One region of the Devriesea agamarum genome, then DNA from elsewhere that is predicted to be linked to it. Evidence: predicted binding sites of a transcription regulator. Region 1 holds the regulator's gene; each other region holds the start of a gene.
The links. The regulator HrcA, encoded in region 1, represses chaperone genes, less so after heat shock. The targets are predictions, from matches to a motif close to TTNGCACTCGNNNNNNNCGAGTGCNAA.
Positions count from the first base shown of each region.

Region 2: groL (chaperonin GroEL) is a predicted target of HrcA. The motif match lies at 1,978-2,004, and genes of this name have one in related genera.
Region 3: groES (co-chaperone GroES) is a predicted target of HrcA. The motif match lies at 3,728-3,754, and genes of this name have one in related genera.

Region 1 is NZ_LN849456.1:650,572-655,787, reverse strand. Features, by position in the region: gene hemW (radical SAM family heme chaperone HemW) at 1-905, shown strand, start outside; gene BN1724_RS02935 (DUF3097 domain-containing protein) at 921-1,832, opposite strand; gene hrcA (heat-inducible transcriptional repressor HrcA) at 1,985-3,004, shown strand; gene dnaJ (molecular chaperone DnaJ) at 3,149-4,282, shown strand; gene BN1724_RS02920 (16S rRNA (uracil(1498)-N(3))-methyltransferase) at 4,332-5,183, shown strand.
Region 2 is NZ_LN849456.1:1,775,615-1,780,830, reverse strand. Features, by position in the region: gene BN1724_RS07725 (DUF3263 domain-containing protein) at 37-315, shown strand; gene BN1724_RS07720 (LytR C-terminal domain-containing protein) at 459-1,013, shown strand; gene BN1724_RS07715 (polysaccharide deacetylase family protein) at 1,125-1,955, shown strand; gene groL (chaperonin GroEL) at 2,251-3,885, shown strand; gene BN1724_RS07705 (glycosyltransferase family 4 protein) at 4,094-5,216, opposite strand, start outside.
Region 3 is NZ_LN849456.1:1,672,905-1,678,120, forward strand. Features, by position in the region: gene BN1724_RS07275 (hypothetical protein) at 1-561, opposite strand, end outside; gene aroD (type I 3-dehydroquinate dehydratase) at 673-1,491, shown strand; gene groL (chaperonin GroEL) at 1,625-3,235, opposite strand; gene groES (co-chaperone GroES) at 3,239-3,535, opposite strand; gene BN1724_RS07295 (hypothetical protein) at 4,003-4,185, shown strand; gene BN1724_RS07300 (molybdenum cofactor biosynthesis protein MoaE) at 4,380-5,012, opposite strand; gene BN1724_RS07305 (MogA/MoaB family molybdenum cofactor biosynthesis protein) at 5,012-5,216, opposite strand, start outside.

The DNA of each region.
Region 1 (5,216 bases):
ACCTCGTGCAGATGCTGGATCATCTGCGCACACTGATCCCCTTGGCACCCGACGCCGAGGTGAGCATTGAGGCCAATCCCGATTCCGTGACCGCGGATACCCTACGTGAGCTGGCAGACGGTGGTGTTACGCGGGTGTCATTCGGAATGCAGTCTGCGGTGCCGCGCGTGCTCGCGACACTGGATCGAACTCACGACCCAGCGCGGATTCCGCGCGTTGTGCAGTGGGCTCGGGACGTCGGTTTGCAGGTGAGCTTGGACTTGATCTACGGCACTCCGGGGGAGCGGATTGAGGATGTCGAAACCTCGGTGAGGGCTGCTCTTGCCTGCGAACCGGATCACGTCTCGGCGTATTCACTCATCATCGAGGGCAACACGGCGATGGCTCGGCAGCTACGGCGCGGGGAGATAACCCCGGTCGATAGTGACCTTATGGCCGACGAATACGATCTGATCGATGCCCTCTTGGCGGAGGCTGGATACACCTGGTATGAGGTCTCGAACTGGTCGCAATCCCGTCAGACTCGCTGCCGCCACAACCTTGCGTATTGGCATGGCGCAGACTGGTGGGGAATCGGACCCGGAGCGCATCGCCATCGCGACGGGATGCGTGCGTGGAACCTCAAACATCCAAGCCGTTATGCCCATGCGGTTACCAGGGGAGTGCTTCCGCAGGACGGGCAGGAGATTCTGACCGCCGAGGATCGACGGGTTGAGCGCATCATGCTCGAGTTGCGGACCGTTGATGGTCTGGATATTGATGCTGTTGCCGCTGAACGTCGGTCAGCGCTGCATGTTCACGCTAACCGGGGACTGCTCGATCCGGCGCAACTGGCTCAGGGGAAGGCTGTCCTGACGCCTGCTGGCAGGCTCCTCGCCGATCAGGTAATTCGGGATCTGACGTAGACCCGCCCAACTTACCTACGGTGTCGCCGTGACGAAGTCAATCAGTTCTTCGACGCGCCCTAGCAGAGCCGGGTCGAGGTCCGCGTAGCTGCGCACTGAACTCAGGATTCTCTGCCATCCGTCTGCGATATCGGCCTGGTCGCTGGCTGGCCACCCCAGTGCCCGCAGAGTACCCACTTTGATGTCGGTGCCGCGGGGGATATCGGGCCAGGATGCGAGCCCCACTCGGGCCGGGCGTACAGCCTGCCAAATGTCCACGAATGGATGCCCAAGAACTAGCAAGTGCTCCCTCGCTCCCGGCACACTGCGGGCTGCTTCAGCGATGCGGGATTCTTTAGATCCGGTGATCAAGTGGTCTAAGAGAACGCCGAGTCGGCGATTTGGTCCGGGCTGAAATTCTCGAACGAGATCGACGAGGTGGTCGGCGCCTTCGAGGAGTTCAACCACAACTCCTTCGACCCGCAGGTCATGTCCCCACACTTTTTCGACCAGTTCGGCGTCGTGCTTGCCTTCAACCCAGAGTCGAGAGCCGCGGGCCTCGCGGGCACGCAGATTGGAGACATAGACGGAACCGCTGGCTGAGCGTGCTGGCCCCTGAGGGCCTGAGACGTTGCGAGCGGGCACCAAGATCACAGGCTGGCCTTCGAGCAGAAAACCGGGTCCGAGTGGGAAGGAGCGGCGACGACCGTGTCGATCTTCGAGCTCAACACTCCTGCCACCCGCGATTTTCTCTACGCGCGTAATAGCTCCGCACCAGCCGGTTGTGGCATCTTCGACCACGAGTCCTTGCCGAGCTTCGGTTTTGGTCGCCACAGGGCGGCGCCGGTGAAGGTCAGGGGCTCCGGGTGCGAGGACATCCCTGCCGTACCGGTCAGAGCCTGGAAATGATGAACCGGTTGTGGCGCGCGGTGATGGTCGTGATGCCATGACCGGAAAGGTATCAAGTCATAGTGGTTTCTCGAGGGCTGGACACGACCACAAGTGCATTGGGTGCCACATTGGGCTCTGCGTCACCGTTCGCTAGAATTAGCACTCGACCGCCTATAGTGCTAAAGACTGCCGGTGGGAAGGAGGAGGGCATGGACGAGCGCAAGATGCACATTCTCGGGGCCATTGTTGAGGACTATGTTGCAACCCGTGAACCCGTCGGTTCTAAGGCCCTCCTGGAGCGGCATGACCTCGGAGTTTCACCCGCGACCGTTCGCAATGACATGTCGGTGCTTGAAGACGAAGGTCTGATTGCACAGCCGTATACGTCGGCCGGGCGAATCCCTACCGATAAGGGATATCGGGTTTTCGTCGATAACCTCGCCCACATTAAACCGCTGTCAGCTCCTGAGCGCCGGGCTATCACCACCTTCCTCGACGGCGCGTCAGATCTCGACGATTTGCTCTCGCGCACCGTCCGGCTGCTCGCACAGCTCACTCGGCAGGTCGCGATGGTCCAATATCCATCGCTGCACCAGGCCAAGGTGTGTCATGTGGAAGTTGTCGCCGTGGCGCCGGGGCGGATCTTGGTCGTCCTTATTACTGACGCTGGCTGGGTGGACCAGCGCACCATTGATGTGATCCCCGATGTGACCGACCAGTTTGTGCACGATCTTCGGACCAAGTTGAACGCGGTGATGGTCGGACAACGGGTAACTGATCTGCAAAAGGGTCTGGATGACCTTGTGGAAGGTTATCCTCTCGATGAACGCGGCCAGGTGCAGAGCATCCTCGCCGCGGTGCATGCCCTGTTGGATGCTCGGCGTGAGGATCGAATTGTGCTCGCGGGGACCGCGAACTTGGCACGCTGGGGCATAGACATTGAGACGGCCGTGGAGCCGCTGTTGGATGCCCTGGAGGAGCAGATTGTGCTGCTGCGCTTGCTCACGGAGATGAGCGCGCAGGCTGGGGAAATTCAGGTGCGCATCGGCCACGAAATGCCAGACGCCGCTCTCACCTCCACATCCGTGGTCAGCGCGGGCTATGCCCCAGGCCAGCGTCCGGGCGCCGCATCGCATCTTGCAATTCTTGGCCCGACTCGTATGGATTATGTGGCCGGGATTTCCTCGGTGCACGCGGTAGCCCGCTACATGTCCCGATTCCTCGGGTAGACCGACTAACCAAACGGTTTTCAGTCAACCGGCTGAACACCGTAAACCAGCGGGCGCACGGTAGTCGCCCACAGACAGCGCAGAGTCCACGAACCGCGCGGGCCCTGCAACCGATACCCCATCGTTGATCAACTCAGGAGAGACGTGAACGACTACTATGAGCTTCTCGGTGTCTCACGCGACGCCTCTAGCGAGGAGATTAAAAAGGCTTACCGGAAGCTTGCCCGGACCCTCCACCCGGATGTGAATCCGGATCCCGAGGCGGCTGAAAAGTTCAAACAGGTTTCGCAGGCGTACGAGACGCTATCCAATCCAGAAAAACGCCGGATGTACGATCTTGGCGGCGGACCGGGTAACCCAATGGGTGGCGGTGCTAACTTCGGGACCTTCGATTTCTCCGATATTTTCGATGTGTTTGCCGGTGCCGCCGGGATGCATACCCGAAGTGGCGGGCCGGTGCCGAGGCAGCGTCGCGGTGCCGACCAGTTGCAACGGCTGGACGTGGATCTTGCGGATGTCGTGTTCGGAACCGAGGCCGATATTCCCATTCGCACCGCTGATCCGTGTAGCCGATGCAACGGGTCGTGCTGTGAACCTGGATCGAGTCCTACGCGGTGCACGGTGTGTGGGGGATCGGGCCATGTGCAGCGGGTGGCTAATTCTTTGCTCGGGCAGATTATGACTTCGGCTCCCTGCGCAGCCTGCCAGGGGCATGGTGACCGGATAGATAACCCGTGTACGGAGTGTTCAGGCCAGGGGCGCGTGCGGGCTGACCGGACGTTGAGGGTGCGCATTCCTGCTGGTGTGGAGACCGGCACTCGGATTCAGCTGCGCGGTGAAGGTGAGGCTGGTATTGCCGGTGGCCCGCGTGGGGATCTCTTCGTTGAATTGCGGGTGCGCGATCACGACATTTTTGTTCGCGAAGGCAATGACCTGCTCACCACGCTCGATATTCCGATGACAGCAGCGGCGCTCGGCACGGTCGTTTCTCTGGAGACCTTCGACGGTTCCCAGGAGGTGGATGTGAAGCCTGGAACGCAGCCGGGAGACACCGTCACCTTGCACGGTTTGGGTGTAACAGGACTGCGATCGAAACGACGAGGCGACATTAAGGTGCGAATCAACGTGTCGGTTCCGACCAAGCTCACCGATGAGCAAAGCGAATTACTGAAGCAGTTCGCGATGCTCCGCGGTGAGGAAAAACCAGAAGCCAGGATTCATGGGTCGTCAGGAAATGGCGTCTTTTCCAAACTGCGGGAACGGTTACAGGGTCTGTGAGGTATAGCGGACCTTATCATCTCGGATTCTGTCCAGGTATGGTGATCGCGTGACCGCGCATGCGTTCTTGGTTCCCGGCGAGATGCTAAAGGGGCTGAAAGCCGGTGCCCGTATTCGTCTTGACGGTGCCGAAGCTCATCATGCCGTGAAGGTTCTTCGGGTGCGCGTTGGCGAAAGTGTTTTGATAACCGACCGCGGTGGATCGCAGGCGCGGGCAACCGTGGATACCGTCGGGAAACAACACCTTGAGGTGATTCTTGCTGACTCCTCCCGTACCGCGGTGCCGCGAACACCGCAGCTCGTGCTGGTTCAGGCATTAGCGCGGCAAGGGCGGGACGAACGGGCGGTGGAAACAGCCACGGAACTAGGTGTGGATAGGATCGTGCCGTGGCAGGCTAGCCGCTGTGTAGTGCGGTGGAACGGTGAAAAGGCACGCAAGGGTCTTATGAAATGGCAAGCAACTATCGACTCGGCGGTGAAGCAGTCGCGGCGCCTGACGATTCCGGCTCTCGGCGACCCGGTGGATATGTCCGGGCTGATCCAGCTTGTGGAGGACTCTCGTGCACAGGGCGGTTTAACGCTCGTATTGCACGAGAGTGCGGATGCATCTATCGGTGAGGTTTTCACTGAGCTCGCCGCTGCAGATGGGGTAACTGCACAAACATCTGGGCAGATCGTGATGTCGTCGATAAGTGTGGTGGTGGGTCCAGAAGGCGGTATCACGCCTGATGAAGTGGCAGCACTCGCTGTAGCCGGGGCCCGGGTGGTTCAGTTGGGGCCTGAAATTTTGCGGGCCTCGACCGCGGGCCCAGCGGTATTAGCTGCTCTCAGTGCCGCTGTCGGTCGCTGGGGCGGAACTGACCAATTTCGCCATGATCACGCTGATGCGGCGGCGATGTAGTGTCACCGGGTCCGGCTAGGATCGAGACTGCGA
Region 2 (5,216 bases), 1.1 Mb from region 1:
CCTGCAGTAAACCCGCAGTGGACTACCCTTTTTCTCATGTCCCCTGCCATCGACTCGGGCGGTCCCAACAGCCAAGCAGACCATGCTCTGACTGATCTGGAACGCCGCATCCTCGAACTCGAAGCGCAGACATTCCGATACGCCGGAGCGAAGGAACGACGCATCCGTGAGGACTTGGGATTGAGCCCGACTGTCTACCTGATCCGGCTCAATCGTCTGCTGGATAACCCGGCTGCGCTCGCCGCTGCACCGGCTCTGATCAACCGTCTGCGTGCTCGCCGGATCAGCAGTCGCACGGCATCCTCTGCGCAATAGCGACCATCATCCCCACGGTGAGGGGACTGAATAGCCGTCTAAAACCAGATTTATGGTCGAACTAAGGTGTGCATAGGAGGCTAGATAGCTCAGATTCGGGGCGTCTGCTCTGCTTTCCTCTGCTGACCCGCTTTAATGGAAGCGTGGCTGATTCCGACTACCCGCACCCGCCCGACGAGTTTGACTTTGAGGCGCAGCAGACACGACACCAAGGCGCACACCGCGCTGAGGAGCCATTTTGGCGCCGGAACCTGGTCTACCTCATCGTCGGTGCGGTCGCGCTAATCGCTGTCCTTGCCCTCGTGATTTCTCTGATCGTCACGGGCGGGGGTGTCGGAGACAAAGGATCGCAGCCATCGGCGGAACCCACGGCAGCCGGTCCAAGTGGATCGCCGACACACAATCCGCAGCCACCCGCTGCCGTGGATAAGACGCTGAAGGTCCGGGTGCTCAACGGCAGTGGTATCAGCGGTTTGGCGGGCGACTGGAAGCGGTCTTTGCAACGCAGCGGTTGGACCAATGTCGGGACGGGCAACTCCGCTAATCGGCAGCAGGATCCGATCGTGTTCTACAAAAATGAGGCGAACCGAGGAGCAGCTGAAGCCCTGGCTCAGGAAGTTGGGGCGGGACAGCCGCAGCAATCCTCCGACTACGAATCTCCGATCACGTTCATTGCCACGCGTGAACCGGGGAACTGACCGCATATGGTTGCTCCCCAGGGTCCACGTGAGGGTCCGCTCAACTCATCTGACCGGGCATCGACGACGAGCCGCGCGCCCAGAGGTGCCCGGGTATCCGCCACTGACCGCATGCCTTCTGACCGTCTAGTCGCCGGCGTGTCCAATGGGCCTGCGTCGGGCAGAGGGGGTGCACGCACCCGTCCAGGTCGCCGTTCCCTGGTGACGGCGGGGATTGGGGTCGGGGCATGCGCCTTAGGGGCCGGTTCAACAGCCGTGGCGGGTGAGCAGTGGATGCGGCGTGAACTGCGGCGCAATGCGGCCCCTCCGCGCGATGAACGAACCGCTGATGAAATTGCCCCCGCGGTCTTGTTTCGGCGACAGGTGGCTGAACGCGTGATCGCTTTGACCTTCGACGATGGACCGGATCCTCGCTGGACTCCCCAGGTGCTGGACTTCCTGGGTCGTCACGGGGCGAGGGCCACATTTTTTGAGCTCGGTGAGTTTGCTGCGAAACATCCCGACCTGACTCGGGAGGTGATCGCCCACGGCCACGAGGTGGCGTTGCACGGGTATGACCACACCAATCTGGGCCCGGAACCGCTTGAGGTGGTGACCGACCAGGTTCGTCGTGGTCTGGATGCGTTGCGCGCTGCCGGAGCAGGTCCTGTTTTGTGGCGGCCCCCGTACGGAGGGTTGAGCGCCCCGGTCCTGTTTACTGCCGCCCGGGCCGGTCTTGATCTGGTGCTGTGGTCCCATCATGTCACCGGGGCTGAACCCGGGTGGTGTCGCGAGCAGGTGCAACGGCTGGCAACCCCTGGGTCCATTGTGCTGGCTCATGATGGGCGGGGTGATCCCACCGATGCGTTGATGCGTGAGCTCGACCGCCTCGTCGCTGAGATGACAGCGGATGGATGGCGTTTCGTCACGGTCAGCGAGCTGCACTCGCTCCCCGGGCAGTAGTCAATATTCCCTCGGCGAACTATTAGCACTCGCACCCGGTGAGTGCTTATGATGGGTTAGCACTCTCTGGTTGAGAGTGACAAAACTTGGCTGATCTGCGCCCAGCTGCGCAGCTCAGTCGAGGGATCACAAGTTAAGAACCAGGAGTGCAGTTCGGCCCGGTATACCCGAGGTCGACCACGAACTGTCCGAACCTGTGAGGGCCTGGTGTGGCCGTGACGTGAACGCCCGCACCTGTCCCGTCCGTCGCGGGCACAGGTGAGGAACAACAACACACACGGGAGATCAATCCATCATGGCCAAGATCATCTCTTTCCACGAGGAGGCCCGGCGCGGCCTTGAGCGAGGCATGAACTCGCTTGCGGACGCCGTCAAGGTCACCCTCGGCCCCAAGGGCCGTAACGTCGTGCTGGAGAAGAAGTGGGGAGCCCCCACCATCACCAACGACGGCGTCTCGATCGCTAAGGAGATCGAGCTCGAAGATCCGTACGAGAAAATCGGTGCGGAGCTCGTCAAAGAGGTCGCTAAGAAGACCGACGACATCGCGGGCGACGGCACCACCACCGCTACCGTGCTGGCTCAGGCCCTGGTGCGCGAAGGTCTGCGCAACGTGGCCGCTGGCACGAACCCGATCGCGCTCAAGCGCGGTATTGACAAGGCAGTTACCGCTGTCACCGATAAGCTCCTGGATCAGGCCGTTGAGGTTGAGACCAAAGAGCAGATCGCGAACACCGCAGCCATTTCCGCAGCTGATCCGGCCATTGGTGAGCTCATCGCCGAGGCGCTGGACAAGGTTGGCAAGGAAGGCGTCATCACCGTCGAGGAATCCAACACCATGGGCCTCGAGCTGGAGCTGACCGAGGGCATGCGTTTCGACAAGGGCTACATCTCGGGCTACTTCGTCACCGATGCGGAGCGTCAGGAGGTCGTCTTGGAGGATCCCTACATCCTCCTGGTGAACTCCAAGATCTCCACCCTGAAGGACCTTGTCCCGCTGCTGGAGAAGGTCATCAAGTCGAGCAAGCCGCTGGCGATCATCGCCGAGGACATCGAGGGTGAAGCTCTCGCCTTGCTCATCATGAACAAACTGCGTGGATCCTTCAAATCGGTCGCCGTGAAGGCTCCCGGATTCGGCGATCGTCGTAAGGCGATGCTGCAGGACATGGCGATCCTCACCGGTGGCCAGGTCATCTCCGAAGAGGTTGGTCTCAATCTGGAGAGCGCCGGTCTGGAAATGCTCGGCCAGGCACGCAAGGTTGTTGTCACCAAAGACGAAACCACCATCGTTGAGGGTGCGGGTGACGCCGACCAGATCGCCGGACGCGTCTCCCAGATCCGCAAGGAGATCGAGAACTCCGACTCCGATTACGACCGCGAGAAGCTTCAGGAGCGCCTGGCCAAGCTCGCTGGTGGCGTCGCCGTGATCAAGGCGGGTGCAGCCACTGAGGTTGAGCTGAAGGAGCGCAAGCACCGCATTGAAGATGCCGTGCGTAACGCCAAGGCTGCGGTTGAAGAAGGCATCGTCGCCGGTGGTGGCGTGGCTCTTCTGCAGGCAGGCAAAGAGGTATTCGGTTCGCTGTCGCTCGAGGGCGACGAGGCTACCGGTGCCAACATCGTGAAGGTTGCCATCGAGGCTCCGCTGAAGCAGATCGCTGTGAACGCTGGTCTCGAGGGCGGCGTCGTCGCGGAAAAGGTGAAGGGTCTGCCGGTTGGCGAGGGCCTGAACGCTGCGACCGGCGAGTACGAGAACCTGATCGGCGCTGGCATCATCGACCCGGTGAAGGTGACCCGTTCGGCTCTTCAGAACGCGGCTTCCATTGCGGGTCTGTTCCTGACCACCGAGGCTGTTGTCGCCGACAAGCCGGAGCCGCCGAAGCCGGCTGCCGGTGGCGAAGACATGGGCATGGGTGGAATGGGCGGCATGATGTGATCCAGCCTCAGGGCTGGTTCCATTCCACATAGCTGTTCCCATTCGCCACGCGGTCTAGCATCCGTGTGATCGCACCCGTCGGCTGCGGTCAACGCGGGTGCGGACCGCGGTGCCCAGTCATCCGGGGGAGTAACCCGCGATGGTGCACAGAAGCGAATAAGGCGCCCCGTCTCCTATGGGAGGCGGGGCGCCTTGCTATGGGTATGCGTTAGGCGGCTTCGACCGTGTCGAAGGTGCGCATCAGGTCAGTAACGGTTCCGACCCGTTGCCGCGCAATGGCGGTGCGATAGGCCGACAGCAGGGTGGCAGTTGCCAGTGACCACGACCGCTTCTCTGCATCCAGGCGGGCAGCAGCCCCCATCCGGTCGCGAATTCCCGGATTATCGAGGATCACTCCGAGGCGGGCAGCCATCTGGTGAGGGTCATGTGGATCAACTAGAAAACCTGTTTCGCCGTCACGAATCGTGTCGGGAATACCTCCGGCCCGGCACCCGACAACAGGCACACCCGAAGCCATCGACTCCAACGACACCAGTCCGAGTGTGTCGGTGCACGACGGGAACGCGAACACATCTGCGCTGGCGAATGCCGTAGCGAGTTCGATGCCGCTCATGTGACCGAGGAACGTGGCCGGAAGGTGAGCAAACCGATGCTTCAGCTGCGTTTCGTGCGGGCCGCTGCCCACGAACGCGATCCGGGCGTGCGGCAGCATCTCCATCGTGGTGATCAGCTGATCCAGCCCTTTTTCTTTAGATAGACGGCCAACAGACAACACCACAGGCCGATCAACGTCGCCATTGGTGAGCCGGGCCCGCATCTCCTGGCAGCGGCGCGTCGGGTGAAATAGGGCGGTGTCCACAGCACCGGGCCACAGACTGACCCGGTTAAGTCCCCCGGCGCGGGCTTCGTCAATGAGGGGCCGGGACGGGCACAGGTTGACGTCTGCGCTGTTGTGTAGACGTCGAAGCCAAGCGGTTGCCGCCGGGCGCAGGTACTTAAGCCCCAGGGCATCCATGTACCGGGGAATATCGGTGTGGTACGAGGCTACGATCGGGGTGTGACGGCGTCGGGCATACAAAACTCCGTAGGCAGCGAGCCATACCGGGCTGCATGCGTGCACGACGTCCGGCTGGAAACGCATGAACTCCCGAGAGATTGTCGGCCCCGGCATCCCGACCGAGATTTCTGGGTACCAGGGTCGGAATGGTAGCGCACGCACGCGCACCACTCGACATGAGCCGTAATGATCCGGACCTTTACCCGGGGCAAACACGAGAACTTCGTGGCCGGCAGCTGTCAGTTCATCAATAGTGTGCAACAGAGTTGTCACA
Region 3 (5,216 bases), 1.0 Mb from region 1:
TCCGGGGACGGTCCGGTTCATGTCGCGAGGGGTGATGGATGAGATGTCTTCGCACCTCACTCCGTGCGCCTGCGCTTGCCTACGCACCTCCGCTTGAGCGTTTTGCCCAAAGAATCGGCTGGATAGGTTGGCGTAGCGTCTGGTTCCCGCTCCCATCACGATCACAGATTCGTAGGACGCGTCTTCTGGTGTCATAAGTTCGGCGGGGCTGAGGCTTCGGCTGAGGTCGCGGATAAACCAGATTGTCGAGATGTCTTTCCAGGCGACGGTGGCGCTGCTGACGATGCCTCGAACCCGCAGTCCGGTATTGCTGACGCAGAGCCGAGCTGCCATGGTACGCACTACGAACACGATGGCGATCAGTGCGAAGAGGATCCATAGCGCTGCGGGCAGCGTGAACAGGAGATCATGAAAGAGCCGTGGGTCCTCCCATAGCTTTTGCCCCACAAAGCTGACGATCACCATGAATTCGAGGATCACCACGAAAACTATGGCGGCGACGACTGCGCCGATCTTCGCGGCATACGGGGGACGGAAGGTGCGTTCTGCTTCCTGCCTCATCACCCGATTCTCCTTGAGTCGTAACCTTTGCTCATCCACAACCATCCTAGGATCTGACCGGCCCGGTTCCCGGTAGCATTCCGAGGGTCCGCACCGTATAGAGGAGCTTCTATGCAGGCATCCCGTCATGTTCCGCTAGTTCCCACTTCGGGGGGACGACCTGCGGTTATCGTCTCTCTGACCGGGGTGGATCCTGCGATTTTGCGCTGTCAGGCGCGCGCGGCGTCCGCGGCGCCATGTGACATAGTCGAATGGCGGGTGGATCTGCTCCGCAACCCCGACGATCTCGTCCCCTGTACCCCCACCGATCTCACTCGTGTCCCTCACGACGATCCCGTCGAGCCCATAACGGCACCGCCTGGACTGCTGGAGTTGGGCCATGAGCTGCGCGCTCTGATCGCCCCGAAGCCGCTTCTACTCACGGTGCGTACGCGAACCGAAGGCGGGGCGGCAGATCTAGATACCGTGGCCTATGCCCAGACGGTGGTTTCACTGCTGCCCGCCGCCGATGCGGTCGATATAGAGCTGAATCGCGGGGAACAGGCCGCACAAATGATTCTCAAGGAAGCGGTGGCGAACGGCGTGTTTTCTATCGCCTCGTTCCACGACTTTGGTGGCACACCGTCGCGCGCACGGCTGCACGCGGTGTTTTCGAGGATGCATACCTTGGGTGTAGATGCATGGAAAGTGGCAGTGACCCCGGGCGATGCGAATGACGTGCTGCGCATGCTCACGGTGTGCCGCGAGGTGACCGTGCAGAATCCGAAAGTTCCGGTGATCGCGATTTCGATGGGCTCGCTAGGTGTGGTGACCCGCATTGCCGGGCATGTGTTCGGCAGTGCCGCCACATTTGCCGCATTGGGTGATGCCGCGAGCGCCCCGGGGCAGCTGGACGCGGATCGTCTCTGTGAGGCATTGGATTTGTTCTGACCAGCCCTTAGCGGAAGCGCGCCACACCACCATTCACAACAACCGCGCCCTACCAAATCTCCATATGGCAATGCCCCGGCCACCATAGGGTGACCGGGGCATTGCGCCTACGGGCGTGAAGCGCCGGGGCCGATCAGTGCGCGTGGCCGGGGGCGGCCGGCGCGGCTTCTTCCTCGGGCTTGTCGACGACCAGCGTCTCGGTGGTGAGCACCAGCGCGGCGATGGAGGACGCGTTGCGCAGAGCGGAACGAGTCACCTTCACCGGGTCGATGATGCCCTCAGCGAGCAGATCGACGTAGTCGCCGGTGGCGGCGTTCAGACCGTGACCGGGCTGAGCTTCCTTCACCTTTTCGACCACGACGTAACCCTCGTGGCCGGCGTTTTCGGCGATCCAGCGCAGCGGCTCAACCAGGGCCTTGGCCACGGCGCGCACACCGACGGCCTGGTCGCCACTGGTTCCGAGGTCGCCGTCCAGCGCTTTGACGGCCTGCACCAGGGCAGAGCCACCGCCGGACACGATGCCCTCTTCGATGGCGGCGCGGGTTGCAGAGACCGCGTCCTCGATGCGCATCTTCTTTTCTTTGAGCTCGACCTCGGTGTGGGCGCCCACCTTGATGACGGACACGCCGCCTGCGAGCTTGGCGAGGCGCTCCTGGAGCTTCTCACGGTCCCAGTCGGAGTCGGTGCGCTCAATTTCGGCGCGGATCTGTGCGACGCGATCGGCCACAGCTTCGTCGTCACCAGCGCCACCCACGATAGTGGTGGTCTCCTTGGTGATCACGACGCGGTGGGCGGTGCCGAGCACCTCCAGGCCGACGGACTTCAGGTCGAGGCCGATATCCGAGCTGACCACCTGTGCGCCGGTGAGGATCGCGATGTCCTGCATCATCGCCTTGCGGCGGTCGCCGAAAGCCGGAGCTTTCACAGCAGCGCCCTTGAAGGTGCCGCGGATACGGTTAAGGACCAGGGTGGACAGAGCCTCGCCCTCGACATCCTCAGCGATGATGAACAGCGGTTTGCCAGTGTCGATAGCCTTTTCCAGGACTGGCAGCAGATCAGCCAAAGCGGAGATCTTGCCCTGATTGATCAGGATGTTGGCATTCTCCAGAACGACTTCCTGCCGGTCTGCATCGGTGACGAAGTGGGGCGAGATGAAGCCCTTGTCGAACTGCATGCCCTCGGTGAAGTCGAGCTCCATCGCGGTGGTGGAGGACTCCTCCACCGTGATCACGCCGTCCTTGCCAACCTTGTCGAAGGCTTCGGCGATGAGCTCGCCGATTTCGCGGTCCTGGCTGGAGATCGCAGCAACGTTCGCGATCTGCTCTTTGCCCTCGACGTCCTTCGCCAGCTCGGAGAGCTTCTGGGAGACGGCCTCAACGGCCTCTTCCATGCCACGCTTGAGAGCGGAGGGGGCGGCGCCGGAAGCGACGTTACGCATGCCTTCGTGCACGAGTGCCTGGGCCAGAACGGTCGCGGTGGTGGTGCCGTCACCAGCGACATCGTTGGTCTTGGTGGCAACCTCTTTGGCTAGCTGAGCGCCGAGGTTCTCGAATGGGTCCTCGAGCTCAACTTCGCGCGCAATGGTCACGCCGTCGTTGGTGATGGTCGGCGCGCCCCACTTTTTGTCGAGCACCACGTTGCGGCCCTTGGGGCCGAGGGTGACCTTCACGGTGTTGGCGAGCTTGTCCACACCGCGCTCAAGGGCGCGACGGGCGTCCTCGTCGTAGATGATTTCTTTAGCCATGGATCAGCCCTGGACGATCGCGAGGATGTCGCGGGAGCCGAGGATCAGCAGCTCTTCGTTGCCGTACTTCACCTCGGTGCCGCCGTACTTGCTGAAGATGACCTTGTCGCCGACCTTGACGTCCATGGGGACGCGCTCGCCCTTGTCGTCGAAACGTCCGTCACCGACGGCGATGACCTCGCCCTCCTGCGGCTTCTCCTTGGCAGTGTCCGGGATAACCAGGCCGGAGGCCGTGGTGCGCTCCGCCTCCAGCGGGCGAACAACGACGCGGTCCTCGAGGGGCTTGATGGAGACCGACATGCGACCTCTCCTTCGTGACTCGGTGAAACGATGTCTTGATGTCTTTGTGTCTTGTAGACAAAAGAGGTGGACGAAACGGGTGCTTCGTCGAGGAGTCCTTACGTGGTCGTCGTCGCGGTGCCAACCCCGAAGACTCCGGGTCGTTGGCACTCTCACCGTGAGACTGCCAACGCAATCCAATCTAAAGCCAGATTGGCACTCGCGCAAGGTGAGTGCTAACTATCCCCGCTTCAACCGCTACCCAATCGCTACCCGATTGCTCGCGACTGATGCGCCACAGATCACGACTGGAGGGCAATACGTCCCGCTGTGACGCACCTCCCCCCAAAAAATCTCACGATATGGAATGTCGCGTCTTATTCACGAGCGCATACCGGTCACGAAACCATAGCGTTAATACCGAGACGCACCGGCGATCCCGGGCCTCACCAGCACTAACCGACCATCACTAGGAGTGACCCTTCATCATGATGCTCAAGACCAACAAGAAGCATGCGAACCGCCGGGAGCTGCGCCTGCTCGACGTTCTGCGCCGCCGTTCCAGCCGTCCCGTTGCTGGCCCGACCGACGGACAAACCGGCACCACGTACTCGCACCTCCTGAACGCGCGCTCCGGCCAACCCATCGGAAGCTTTTCCATCCCCCGCTGAGGCCACCTAAGCCGTTTCAGTCCGTACCCCAAGCCAACTCAGACGACCTACAAGCCCACTCAAACGGACTAACAGCCATGCGGGCTTGTAGCACTGACTAGCTGCATCCAACCAAAGCTGCCGACCGACGCCCCGCCAAGAACGTCCGAGCCGTCCAGACACCTCCTACACGACAGCTCGTACGAGACACCTCCTTATTCGAGAGCACCAACCCATTCGCTTGAGCCATCCGTAAACGCCTGCTCCTTCCATATGGGCAGGCGTTTTTTCACGGTATCAACGAGGTCATCGCATGCAATAAACGCCAGTTTGCGATGGGCGGCAGCCACCGCGCAGGCGAGCGCCGTCTCCCCCACACTCAGCGTGCCCACCCGGTGCGCCAGTGCCAAGATCACTCCTGGGTAGCGTGTAGCTACCTCCCGGGCCACCTCTTCGATGACCTCCTGGGCGCTCGGGTGCGCGCTATAGACCAGACGCACCACACCGCGTCCCTCATCGTGGTCGCGCACAGCACCGTCGAAGGTGACCACGGCACCGCACCGCGGATCAATCACCATACTCGCCATCCGCATGGTGGAAATCTCGTCGGTGGTGACCTGTGTGTACCGGATTCTCTCCGCGATATCTCCGAACGCAGGATCACCCGGATGCCCAAGCACTGCCACATCCGTCATCTGTGTACCACTGCGGTCGGCGTGATTCTTCTCGGCCGTAGCATCTTGATCTGTATCGCGGTCGTGCTCGGCCACACCATTCTCCCGCCCGGCAAGGCCTTTATTCTCCCGCCCGACATGGCCTTTCTCGCTCACATGGTCGTGCTGGGTCATCAGTGCCCTCCCCCTCGGAACTGGTCGTACACATGCGCCAGAATCGGCTCCAGCACACTGATTCCATCGCGGACACCGCCTCGCGACCCGGGCAGGTTCACCACCAGGGTGCGCCCCGCAGTACCAGCAATGCCTCGGCTCAAAATAGCAGCCGGAGTCTTACTCGCCCCGAGGGCTCGAATAGCCTCGGGGATTCCGGGAAGC